Regions from separate parts of the Mesorhizobium sp. M1406 genome, predicted to be linked through region 1. Evidence: predicted binding sites of a transcription regulator. Region 1 holds the regulator's gene; each other region holds the start of a gene.
The links. Region 1 encodes LexA, which represses DNA repair genes until DNA is damaged. Its sites were predicted from a motif close to TGTTCNNNNTGTGTTCNG; they were not measured.
Positions count from the first base shown of each region.

Region 1 (3,277 bases):
GCCGGCCAGACCGTCGTCTGCGACACGACGTCGACCAACATCTACAAGGTGTTGCATGCGGCGATGGAGATGCGGCCCGGCCGGTTGGCCATCGTCGCCGAGGGTGACAGTTTTCCCACCGACCTGTACATCGCCGAAGGCGTGGCCTCGACCCGGGATGGCGCCTTGCTGCGCCTCGCGGGCGTCGACGCGCCAACCATCGAGGAGCTGATCGACGAAAGCGTCGCGGTGGTGCTGGTCAACCACGTCAATTACAAATCCGGTGAACTGCGCGACATGACGGCGCTGACGCGCAAGGCCCATGCGGCCGGAGCGCTGATCGTCTGGGATCTCTGCCACACCGCGGGCGCTCTGCCGGTCGAGCTCGATCATGCAAATGCTGATTTCGCTGTCGGCTGCACCTACAAATACCTCAACGGCGGTCCGGGCGCGCCAGCCTTCATCTATGCCGCCCAGCGCCACCACGGCGAGATCAGCCAGCCACTCAGCGGCTGGTGGGGGCATGCGAGGCCCTTTGCCTTCGAACGGGGTTATGTTGCCGGCACCGGTATCCGCCGCTTTCTGTGCGGCACGCAGCCGGTCCTGTCGATGCGGGCGCTCAAAGGTGCGCTCGCCATCTGGAACGACGTCGACATGGCGGCATTGCGAAAGAAAAGCGTCGCGCTGACCGAACTGTTCATCCAGCTCGTCGAAGCGAAGTGCGGCGCCTATGGTCTCACGCTGGAGAGCACCCGAGATGCGACCAAGCGCGGCAGCCAGGTGTCGTTCCTTCACGATCAGGGCTATCAAATCATGCGGGCGCTGATCGAGCGCGGCGTGATCGGTGACTTCCGCGCGCCGTCAGCCATCCGTTTCGGATTTACGCCGCTCTATGTCGGCTACAAGGACGTGTGGCTGGCGGTCGAGGTGCTGGAAGACATTCTGCGCACGAGTGCATGGAAGGACCAGCGTTTCGCCGTCAAGGAGGCCGTAACCTGACGCGGCCGTCCCGACGATCTGTCGTCGCGTCTTGCCCCCAGGTCGGATGACGGAGGACGAATTTTTCGGCTCGCGAATGCGTTCGCCGCTGGTAGCCAGCGCAGGCTGCAATAGATTAACCAAGGTTGGCATTTTGGCTTCGTTTCGTTCACGGCAAACGAACGCCCGGAAAGCTGGAAATGCGCCCGTCGCGGATCCATGGGCAGCTCATGCCAGGCTTGAGCCAAGGTGGGCCACAGCCCATTAACCATAACAATTTCAATGCCGGCAAGCGCATTGTGACGGCATACAGTCGTCGACGAGGCCCGCTGGCGAGCGCCAATAATTTCGACCCCCTTAATAAATTCATTAAACTTTAAACAGTTGCGGAACACAACTGGAACAGATAGTGTTTGTTCTGGGTTTGTTTTTCCGATTCTGGTTTCAGGTACCTGGGGGCCGCCATGCTGACGCGCAAGCAACACGAACTGCTGATGTTCATCCATGAACGCCTGAAGGAAAGCGGCATTCCGCCATCCTTCGACGAGATGAAGGAGGCGCTCGACCTTGCCTCCAAATCCGGGATTCATCGTTTGATCACGGCACTGGAAGAGCGCGGCTTCATTCGCCGGCTGCCCAACCGGGCACGCGCGCTGGAAGTGCTGCGGCTGCCGGACTCGATCGCACCCGGCCTCAACGCGGCAAAGAAGTTTTCTCCAAGCGTCATCCAGGGCAGTCTTGGTCAGGCCAGTCTCGGCCAGGGCGGCCTTGGCCGGCAGATCAGGCCAGCGTCTTCGCGGATGTCTTCAGCAGGCAATGACGACGACGTGGTCGCCGCCGTGTCGATCCCCGTGATGGGGCGCATCGCCGCCGGTGTGCCGATCGATGCCATCCAGCACCAGACGCATTCGATCTCGGTGCCGCCAGACATGATCATGGGCGGCGAGCACTATGCGCTGGAGGTCAAGGGCGACTCGATGATCGAGGCCGGCATCTTCGACGGCGACACCGTCATCATCCGCAATGCCGATACGGCGAGCCCTGGCGAGATCATCGTGGCGCTGGTGGATGAAGAGGAAGCGACGCTGAAGCGGTTCCGCCGCAAGGGCGCCTCGATTGCTCTCGAAGCCGCCAATCCGGCCTATGAAACCCGTATTTTCGGGCCAGACAGGGTCAAGGTGCAGGGCAAGCTCGTTGGCCTGATCCGCCGCTACTAAGGCAGCTGCGGTTCAACGACTGGCTTCTCGGGTCTCTTGAAGGGCGGCAGTCCCCTCGCCTCGCGTGAAAACTTGCGTTGCGCGTGCCAGGGCCGATATGGCCTGTCCACGGCGAAGCTGATTGTCGCCGGCGCGGTCGCCGATTGGCGATCGAAGAAGACGGCAGCACTGCCTTTGCGGGCCAGTTGCCGTTTGGTGATAACGAGAACCAGCGGGTTGTGACAGGCGTCATAGGCCGTCGCGTCATTGATGACGATCAGGTCGGCGAAACCACAGGCTTTCCAGGTGTCTTTTCGGTCCTCGACATAGGCAATGAACGCGCCGGACGGATGCCTGGCGACGCAAACGCCTGAAGTGCAATAGAACGGTGCTCCCGGCGGCATTTCAGCCGCATCCGCGACGTCGAATTGACCGTCGCCTTCGTCGAACACCTCCGGCACGATGATGCTTTCGGATGTCAGCGCACGCTTCCAGTTGTCGACGGTGAATTCGTTCGGCCTGGCCCGGCTGACCGCGAGTTCGCCGCCGCCGATCGGCAACGCGACCAGCCTTGCGTCCTCCGAGATCAGCACGTCGGGTGCGCGCGTGTCCGAGACCGTCAGCAGGCCGGCAAGCGCGAAAGGAAGAGCTGCCAGCCGCAGCCATGTCGTCGCCATCGTCGCGATGACAAGGGCAATCGCCACCAGGAGGACAGACTGCCGCGAAATCAAGCCGATTGCGTCGACTGGCGAACGCTCGGAAATCCATCCGGACATTGCGATCATCGCCGTCAGGCCTTTGCCCATTACATAAAGAAAGGGGCCGTCGGCGCCGAATGGCATCGCCAGTGCGCTGAGGACTGCGAAAGGCATGACGACCAGTGATACGATCGGCATGATCGCCAGATTGGCGAACAGGCTGAGCGGCGACACACGCTGAAAATGCCAGATGGCAAACAGCGCCGTGGCGCCGCCGGCGATGATGGAAGTCATGGAAAGGCCGCCTGCCGCCAGCAGGAATTTTCGCGTCAGGAAACCAGGCAGCGACCGCTTTGGCGGCGGTGGTCTCGTCTTTCCCGCACGATGCTCCGACCAGCCGGCATAGGCGCCGACCAGCGCCGCGGT
Region 1 is NZ_JAMYKW010000015.1:41,051-44,327, forward strand. It holds gene kynU (kynureninase) at 1-978, shown strand, start outside; gene lexA (transcriptional repressor LexA) at 1,422-2,174, shown strand; gene NKH03_RS15215 (ComEC/Rec2 family competence protein) at 2,171-3,277, opposite strand, start outside.

Region 2 (3,277 bases), on a different contig from region 1:
CCGGCGAACCGAGATAAGTTCGGGAGACCGGATCGGCTCGAAGGGTTCGCTGCGCCGGCCCATGGCCTGGTCGAGACGGCGGCCGAGCTCTGGGCCGAAGCGTAGGGTCAGAGAGGCGCGCGGCGCCGCCTCGACCTCACTCACCCGTTCGAAACCGAGCGTGAGCAGGCCTTCGACGATATCGCTGGGAAGCCGCAGGGCGCTGATCGGGAGCTCCCGCACGATCGCCGCGGCTTGCCCGGCCGGCGCAACGAAGGTCGGTCGGGCTAGGAAGCGCGCGCAGGCATGGGCGGCGCCCCAGGTATCGGCGACTGCCGCTCGTGCCGCGATGCCGGAGGCTGCCATGCGGGACACCAGCCCCTCGATCATCGTGCCCTCCCCGCCATGCAGATGGTCGGCACCCGTGGTGTCGATGATGAGCCCATCGGGCGGATCGGCCGCGACGATCGGGGCATAGCGGAGCGACCAGAGCGCCACTCTATCGAGGGCCTCGGCATCGGCGGCTGTATCCAGGTCGAAGCTCTGCAGGTTGGGCACCAGCACCTGCGCCTTGCTCGCTGGTATGCCCACGCGCAGGCCGGCCGCTTGTGCCGCCGCATCGGCGGCCAGCACGAGCCGCCGGTTTCCCTGCCGGCCGAGCATGATGACCGGGGTTTCAGCCGATGGCGCGGACTGGCCCATTGCGCGTCGCAGGCGATCGGTCGGCCAGGTCGGAAAATAGAGCGAGACGACCCTTGTCATCGCAGGCTTCCACTTCAAAATCGGCGCTTTCTCCCGCCCGCACCCGGATCAGTTCGAGCTGCCAGCGAGCGCGGCCGATACCGGGGACCGGCAAGGGACGGGAGGGTAGCGCGGTGACCCGCCAGCGGGTGACCGCGGCGGTTGGTTGTCCAAAATCGGTCGCTTCGGTTTGTCGTCGCCAACGGCGGATAGCGATGCCGATGGCGCCCGTGGTTTCGGCGGCCAGTTGCAGTCGGCGGGAGGCGGTCATGGAGAGACGTGCCAGTTCGGCAACGACGGCGCCTAGACCGCCATGGCGAAGCCCTTCTTCGAAGCAGGCGAGCACGGCGGCCTCGTCGCCGGCCTCGACATAGACGACGCGACCGGGCAGCAGCCCGGCTTGGGCGAGCGCAGGGGCAAAGAGGTCCTGCCGGGTGACGCACCAGAGCACCTTGCCCTTGGCGCGCGCTGCAATGCCGGCGGCAAAAAGCGCCGCCGCCGCCCCATCGATCGCCCCGTTGCGGCCGCCGGCAACCTCGTGCAGCGCCCCGAGCGCCAGCCCGCCTCCCGGCAAGACCTTGTCGACCGTGGGAACGCCGAAGGGAAGCGTGGCACGATTGCGCGCCGGCCCACCTTCGAGGCGCGCGATTCGCTCGCGAAGTGCGGCGATAGCAGGGCTGGCGGCCGGCTGACCCATAAACGAAACACTCTCAAACTGTCTTCCCAATGGATTTCGGGGCTGATATGTTCCTTATTTGTTCTCTTTGGTGTCCGAGAGTCAATCGGACTCGTTGCGCCGCTGCGAGAGTTGATCCCAGACTGCACTCGATCGAGTTGCGGTCTATTGATGTGCCGGGTGATGCAGGGACGACGAAGTGGGCGAGGGAAGCGACAAAAGCCGAGAAGCTGATACACCGCGGGAGGGCACGGCCATCCTTCGCAAGATGATCCATGTCGACATGGATGCCTTCTTCGCCTCGGTCGAACAGCGCGACAATCCGGACCTGCGCGGCAAGCCGGTGGCAGTCGGCGGCTCGGCGGCGCGCGGTGTAGTGGCCGCTGCGAGCTACGAGGCTAGAAAATTCGGGGTGCGATCGGCCATGCCCTCGATTACGGCGAAACGCAAATGCCCTGATCTGATCTTCGTGCCGCCGCGCTTTGACGCCTACCGGGCCGTCTCCCAGCAGATCCACGCGATCTTCGCCGAGCATACGCCCCTGATCGAGCCGCTCTCGCTCGACGAAGCCTATCTGGACGTTACACACAATCTGCAGGGCATTCCGGTCGCCACGACAATCGCGGAAATGATCCGCGCGAAGATCAAGGCCGAGACCGGTCTGACGGCCTCGGCCGGCGTCAGCTACAACAAATTCCTGGCCAAGCTCGCCTCCGGCCAGAACAAGCCCGACGGACTGTTCGTCATCACCCCGAAGCTAGGGCCGGCTTTTGTCGAGGCGTTGCCCGTGCGGAAATTTCATGGTGTCGGCCCGGCGACCGCCGACAAGATGGCTCGGCTCGGCATCGAGACCGGCGCCGACCTGCGCGCACAGAGCCTGGCGTTCCTCGAGGAGAGATTCGGGAAGGCGGGTCCTTACTATTACTGGATCGCGCGCGGTATCGACGAACGTCCGGTGCGGGCCGACCGCGAGCGCAAGTCCGTGGGGGCCGAGGACACCTTTGCGAGCGATTTGTTTGACCTCGAAAGTGCTCGCAAGGAGCTGGCGCCATTGGTCGCCAAGGTCTGGCGCTATTGCGAGGAAAGATCGATCCAAGGTCGCACGGTGACATTGAAGGTGAAATTCGCCGACTTCCAGCAGATCACGCGCAGCCGCACGATCGGACGCGTCATTGAGGGCGAAGCCGACCTAGCGACCGTCAGCGGCACACTCCTCGAACAGTTGTTTCCGATCGCGAAGGGAATCCGCCTGCTCGGGGTGACAGTTTCAAATCTGAGCGGAACGCGAGCCGAGACCGATCGGCAGATGTCGCTGACGATCTAGGACTGGCTGCAGCTATCGGACTGCTTTTCGGATCCGCTCTGTCAGCGTTTGTTCGACATCGAAATAGCCCTCCCAGGCGTCGGACACCTGAGCCCGAGCGGCGGCAGTGAAAACGTCAAATGCGCTGGCACTCTTGAATGTCGGCAGTTCAACCCAAGTGACAGGTACGGCGCAGGATGCACCGGACCGGGCCCGCGTCGACCACGGGCAAATTGCCGTGGCGCCCTGTCCGTTGCGCAGATAGTCGATGAACATACGGCCCTTGCGCCTCACCTTGCTCATATTCGCGACGAAGCGGGACGGATCGGTGCGGGCCAGCAGTTCGGCAAGGTTCTGGCAGAAGCCCTTGACCGCTTCCCAGTCGGCCTCGGGAACGAGTGGAACGACCACGTGGACGCCCTTGCCACCTGATAACAGCGGCCAGGATTGGAGGCCGAGTGCCTCGAGAACGCCGCGGATGTCGAGCGCGGCCTGCTTGACGTCACCAAAGCCCAGGCCCTCGTCGGGGTCGATGTCGAAGATTATCCGGTGCGGCAAGTCTGGCTGCTGGCGAAGGC
Region 2 is NZ_JAMYKW010000059.1:13,154-16,430, forward strand. It holds gene NKH03_RS28835 (Y-family DNA polymerase) at 1-741, opposite strand, end outside; gene NKH03_RS28840 (ImuA family protein) at 656-1,417, opposite strand; gene dinB (DNA polymerase IV) at 1,665-2,720, shown strand; partial or broken gene ligD (DNA ligase D) at 2,733-3,277, opposite strand, start outside.
Region 2: a site for LexA is predicted at 1,466-1,483, ahead of dinB (DNA polymerase IV). Genes of this name have one in related genera too.

Region 3 (3,277 bases), on a different contig from region 1:
CCATGCGCATCACCATCATGCCGCTTTCCAAGTCACCGGCCATGATGGCGCGCTGGATCGGCGCGGCGCCGCGCCAGCGCGGCAGAAGCGAGGCATGGCCGTTGATGCAGCCAAGCCGGGTTGCGTCCAGAACCGCCTTCGGCAGCAGCAAGCCATAGGCGACGACCACGGCGACATCGGCGTGCAAGGCACGGAAGGCGGCCTGCTCGGCCTCGCTCTTGAGCGATGTGGGCGTGCGCGTCTCGATGCCCAGCCGCTCCGCCTCGCGCTGCACCGGCGACGGCGTCAGTTCCAGTCCGCGCCGTCCGGCGGCGCGCGGCGGTTGCGTATAGACGGCGGCGACATCGTGACCGGCCTCGGCAATGGCGTGCAGCGTCGGCACCGAAAACTCGGGCGTGCCCATGAAGATGACGCGAAGGGGCATTTTTCTTTCGATATCCTATCTTCTGCTCGCGCCGTGAGCCGGCTCAGGCACCCGCTTCAAACGGGTTTATGATCTTCAGGTCAAGGCCGTCAAAGTCGCGGGCGACCACGGTCGCTTTTCCTTTCCGCTTCGATTGTGTCCATGATCTCGGCGTATTCATCGCCAATTGCGCTTTCAGCGACGAAAGCCGAGCGAATCGCGTCCTATGCCGAGAGGCTCAGCTCCTGCTGAGATCGCCGTTCCGCAGCCATGCCTTTGCGCAAAAGATCGATGGCCCTGTCCGACAGGCTCTGGCCGACCTTGTGTGCCGCCAGTTCGATTTCGCGTTTCAAAGGCTCGGGAATGTCTCTGATCAGGATGTCGGCCATCGGCATCTCCATTTGGTGCTGTGCCGCCGACATCAGGCCTGGAGTGGACTCCAGCCCTATCCCATCAGCTTGCCCGGCGCCTTGTCCTTGGCGAGCTTCTTGAATTTCTTCACCACCATGTCGCGCTTCAGCTTCGAGATGTGGTCGATGAACAAGACACCGTTGAGGTGGTCGATCTCGTGCTGCAGGCAGGTCGCCATCAGGCCCTCTGCCTCCAACTCCTGCAATTTGCCGTCGCGGTCGAGATATTTGACCCGCACGGAGGCCGGGCGTTCGACCTCGGCGTAGTAGTCCGGGATCGACAGGCAGCCCTCCTCGTAGACGGAGCGCGCATCGGCGCTCTCCAGGATTTCCGGGTTGATGAAGACGTGCGGCGCCGGCTCTTCGTCTTCCTTGGCGAGATCGATCACCAGCATGCGCAGCGGCTCGCCGATCTGGATTGCGGCCAGCCCGATGCCGGGGGCGTCATACATGGTCGCCAACATGTCGTCGGCCAATTTGCGCAAAGGCGCGTCGACGCGCTCCACCGGCTTGGAAACCTGGCGCAGGATGGGGTCGGGAAGGATGATGAGCGGCTTGATCGGCATGGCGTTCCACCTAAGACCTCCAGCGAAAAGCGTCAACCGCCGGGCTTGAGGCTCGTTCACGTTTTGATCTGTGTCAGCCGTGCGAATCATCTATGCTGTCCACATGAATGATCTGACCACCATCCTTTCCGAACCTGTCGCCCGGCTTGGCGCCACCACGATCACGCTCGGCCATGCGCTGGCCTTCGGCGTCTTGCTGTTCCTCGGCCTGTTCGTGGCGCTCGTCATCGCGCTGTGGCGATCGGCCAAGGCGCGCGCCGTCGCCGCGGCCGAAGCCGCCGACCATGCCCGCGACGCCGAGGCGCGGATGGCCGGCATTTTGCAATCGCAAGCGGAGATGCAGGGCCGCATGGGCGCCATCGCCGAGGTGTTCGGGGCACGGCAGGCGGAATTGACGCAGTCGATCGGCCTGCGCCTCGACGCCATGACCGGCCGCCTCGGCCAGACCATGACCGAGCAGACCAAATCGACGCATGAAAGCCTGGCCAAATTGCAGGAGCGACTGGCGATCATCGATGTCGCGCAGGGCAATATCCAGTCGCTCGCCGGCCAGGTCGTGCAGTTGCAGGCGATCCTCTCCAACAAGCAGACGCGCGGCGCCTTCGGCCAGTCGCGCATGGAGGCTATCGTCGCCGACGGCCTGCCGCACGGCGCCTATGAATTCCAGGCGACGCTGTCGAACGGCAGCCGGCCCGATTGCCTGGTGAAGATGCCGAACGGCGCCCCGTCGCTTGCCATCGACGCGAAGTTTCCGCTGGAAGCCTGGAATGCCATCCGCGCCGCCGACGGCCCCGACTTGCAGAAGGTCGCCTCGCAGGCCTTCCGCCGCGACATCGAGATCCATGTCCGCGATATATCGGAAAAATACCTCATCCAGGGCGAGACGCAGGACACCGCCTTCATGTTCGTGCCGTCGGAATCGGTGTTCGCCGAGATCCACGAGAATTTCGAGGCGATCGTCCACAAGGCGCATCGCGCCCGTGTCGTCATCGTCTCGCCGTCGCTGCTGATGCTGTCGATCCAGGTCATCCAGGCGATCCTCAAGGACGCCCGCATGCGCGAACAGGCGCATCTGATCCAGGGCGAGGTCATCCGGCTGATGGAGGACGTTGCGCGTGTCGACGAGCGTGTGCGCAAGCTGCAGGTCCATTTCGGCCAGTCCGCCAAGGACATCGACGACATCCTGGTTTCGACGTCGAAGGTCACCAAGCGCGGCCAGAAGATCGAGGCGCTGGAATTCGGCGCGCAGCCCGACGGCGATGCCGCCGCGGACGCGGCGTCACGGGCTCCCGCTGCGAAGGTCGACGCGAGCCCCCGCGTCGCCGATTCGAAAACCGGACAGCTCAGGCTGAGGGTCGTCGAAGGCGACGACTGAGCGACGGCGCCGGATCCGCCCCTACTGCTCTTCCTTGGTCGCCATACCCGGGAATTCCGGCAGCCATGGCAGCGCCGAGCGATGCCAGCTCTGCCTTCTCGGGACCAGTTGTTCACGTTGCCGCGCCGTGCCGACCCGGATGCCATAAACCTTCGGCCCGTCGCCAACCGATGTGGCGTAGAGATGCGAGCCGCACTCGCCGCAAAAGCCCTGCGCGCGCTTGGCGCCGCTCGATCCTGTCTTGATATAGACCTTTGGCGCACCCTTGGTGATCCGGTACTGGCCTTCCGGCGCGCCCACGGTCACGCGAAAAGCCGTTCCGGTCAGTTGCTGGCAATCGATGCAGTGGCAGATTCCGGTGTTCTCCGGGTCGACCTCCGCCTCGTAGGTGATGGCGCCACAATGGCAGCCGCCGTCGATTTTCATCCTCGTTCCTCCAAAGTCTCTTTGATCTTAGCAAGGCAAGACCGTGAGGCAATGGCGCAACGCTAGTCCAGCGCCGGATCGGACGCGGTCTCGATCA
Region 3 is NZ_JAMYKW010000027.1:30,631-33,907, forward strand. It holds gene fmt (methionyl-tRNA formyltransferase) at 1-424, opposite strand, end outside; gene NKH03_RS21210 (hypothetical protein) at 628-792, opposite strand; gene def (peptide deformylase) at 849-1,379, opposite strand; gene NKH03_RS21220 (DNA recombination protein RmuC) at 1,483-2,754, shown strand; gene NKH03_RS21225 (GFA family protein) at 2,776-3,180, opposite strand; gene NKH03_RS21230 (cation diffusion facilitator family transporter) at 3,243-3,277, opposite strand, start outside.
Region 3: a site for LexA is predicted at 1,433-1,450, ahead of NKH03_RS21220 (DNA recombination protein RmuC). Genes of this name have one in related genera too.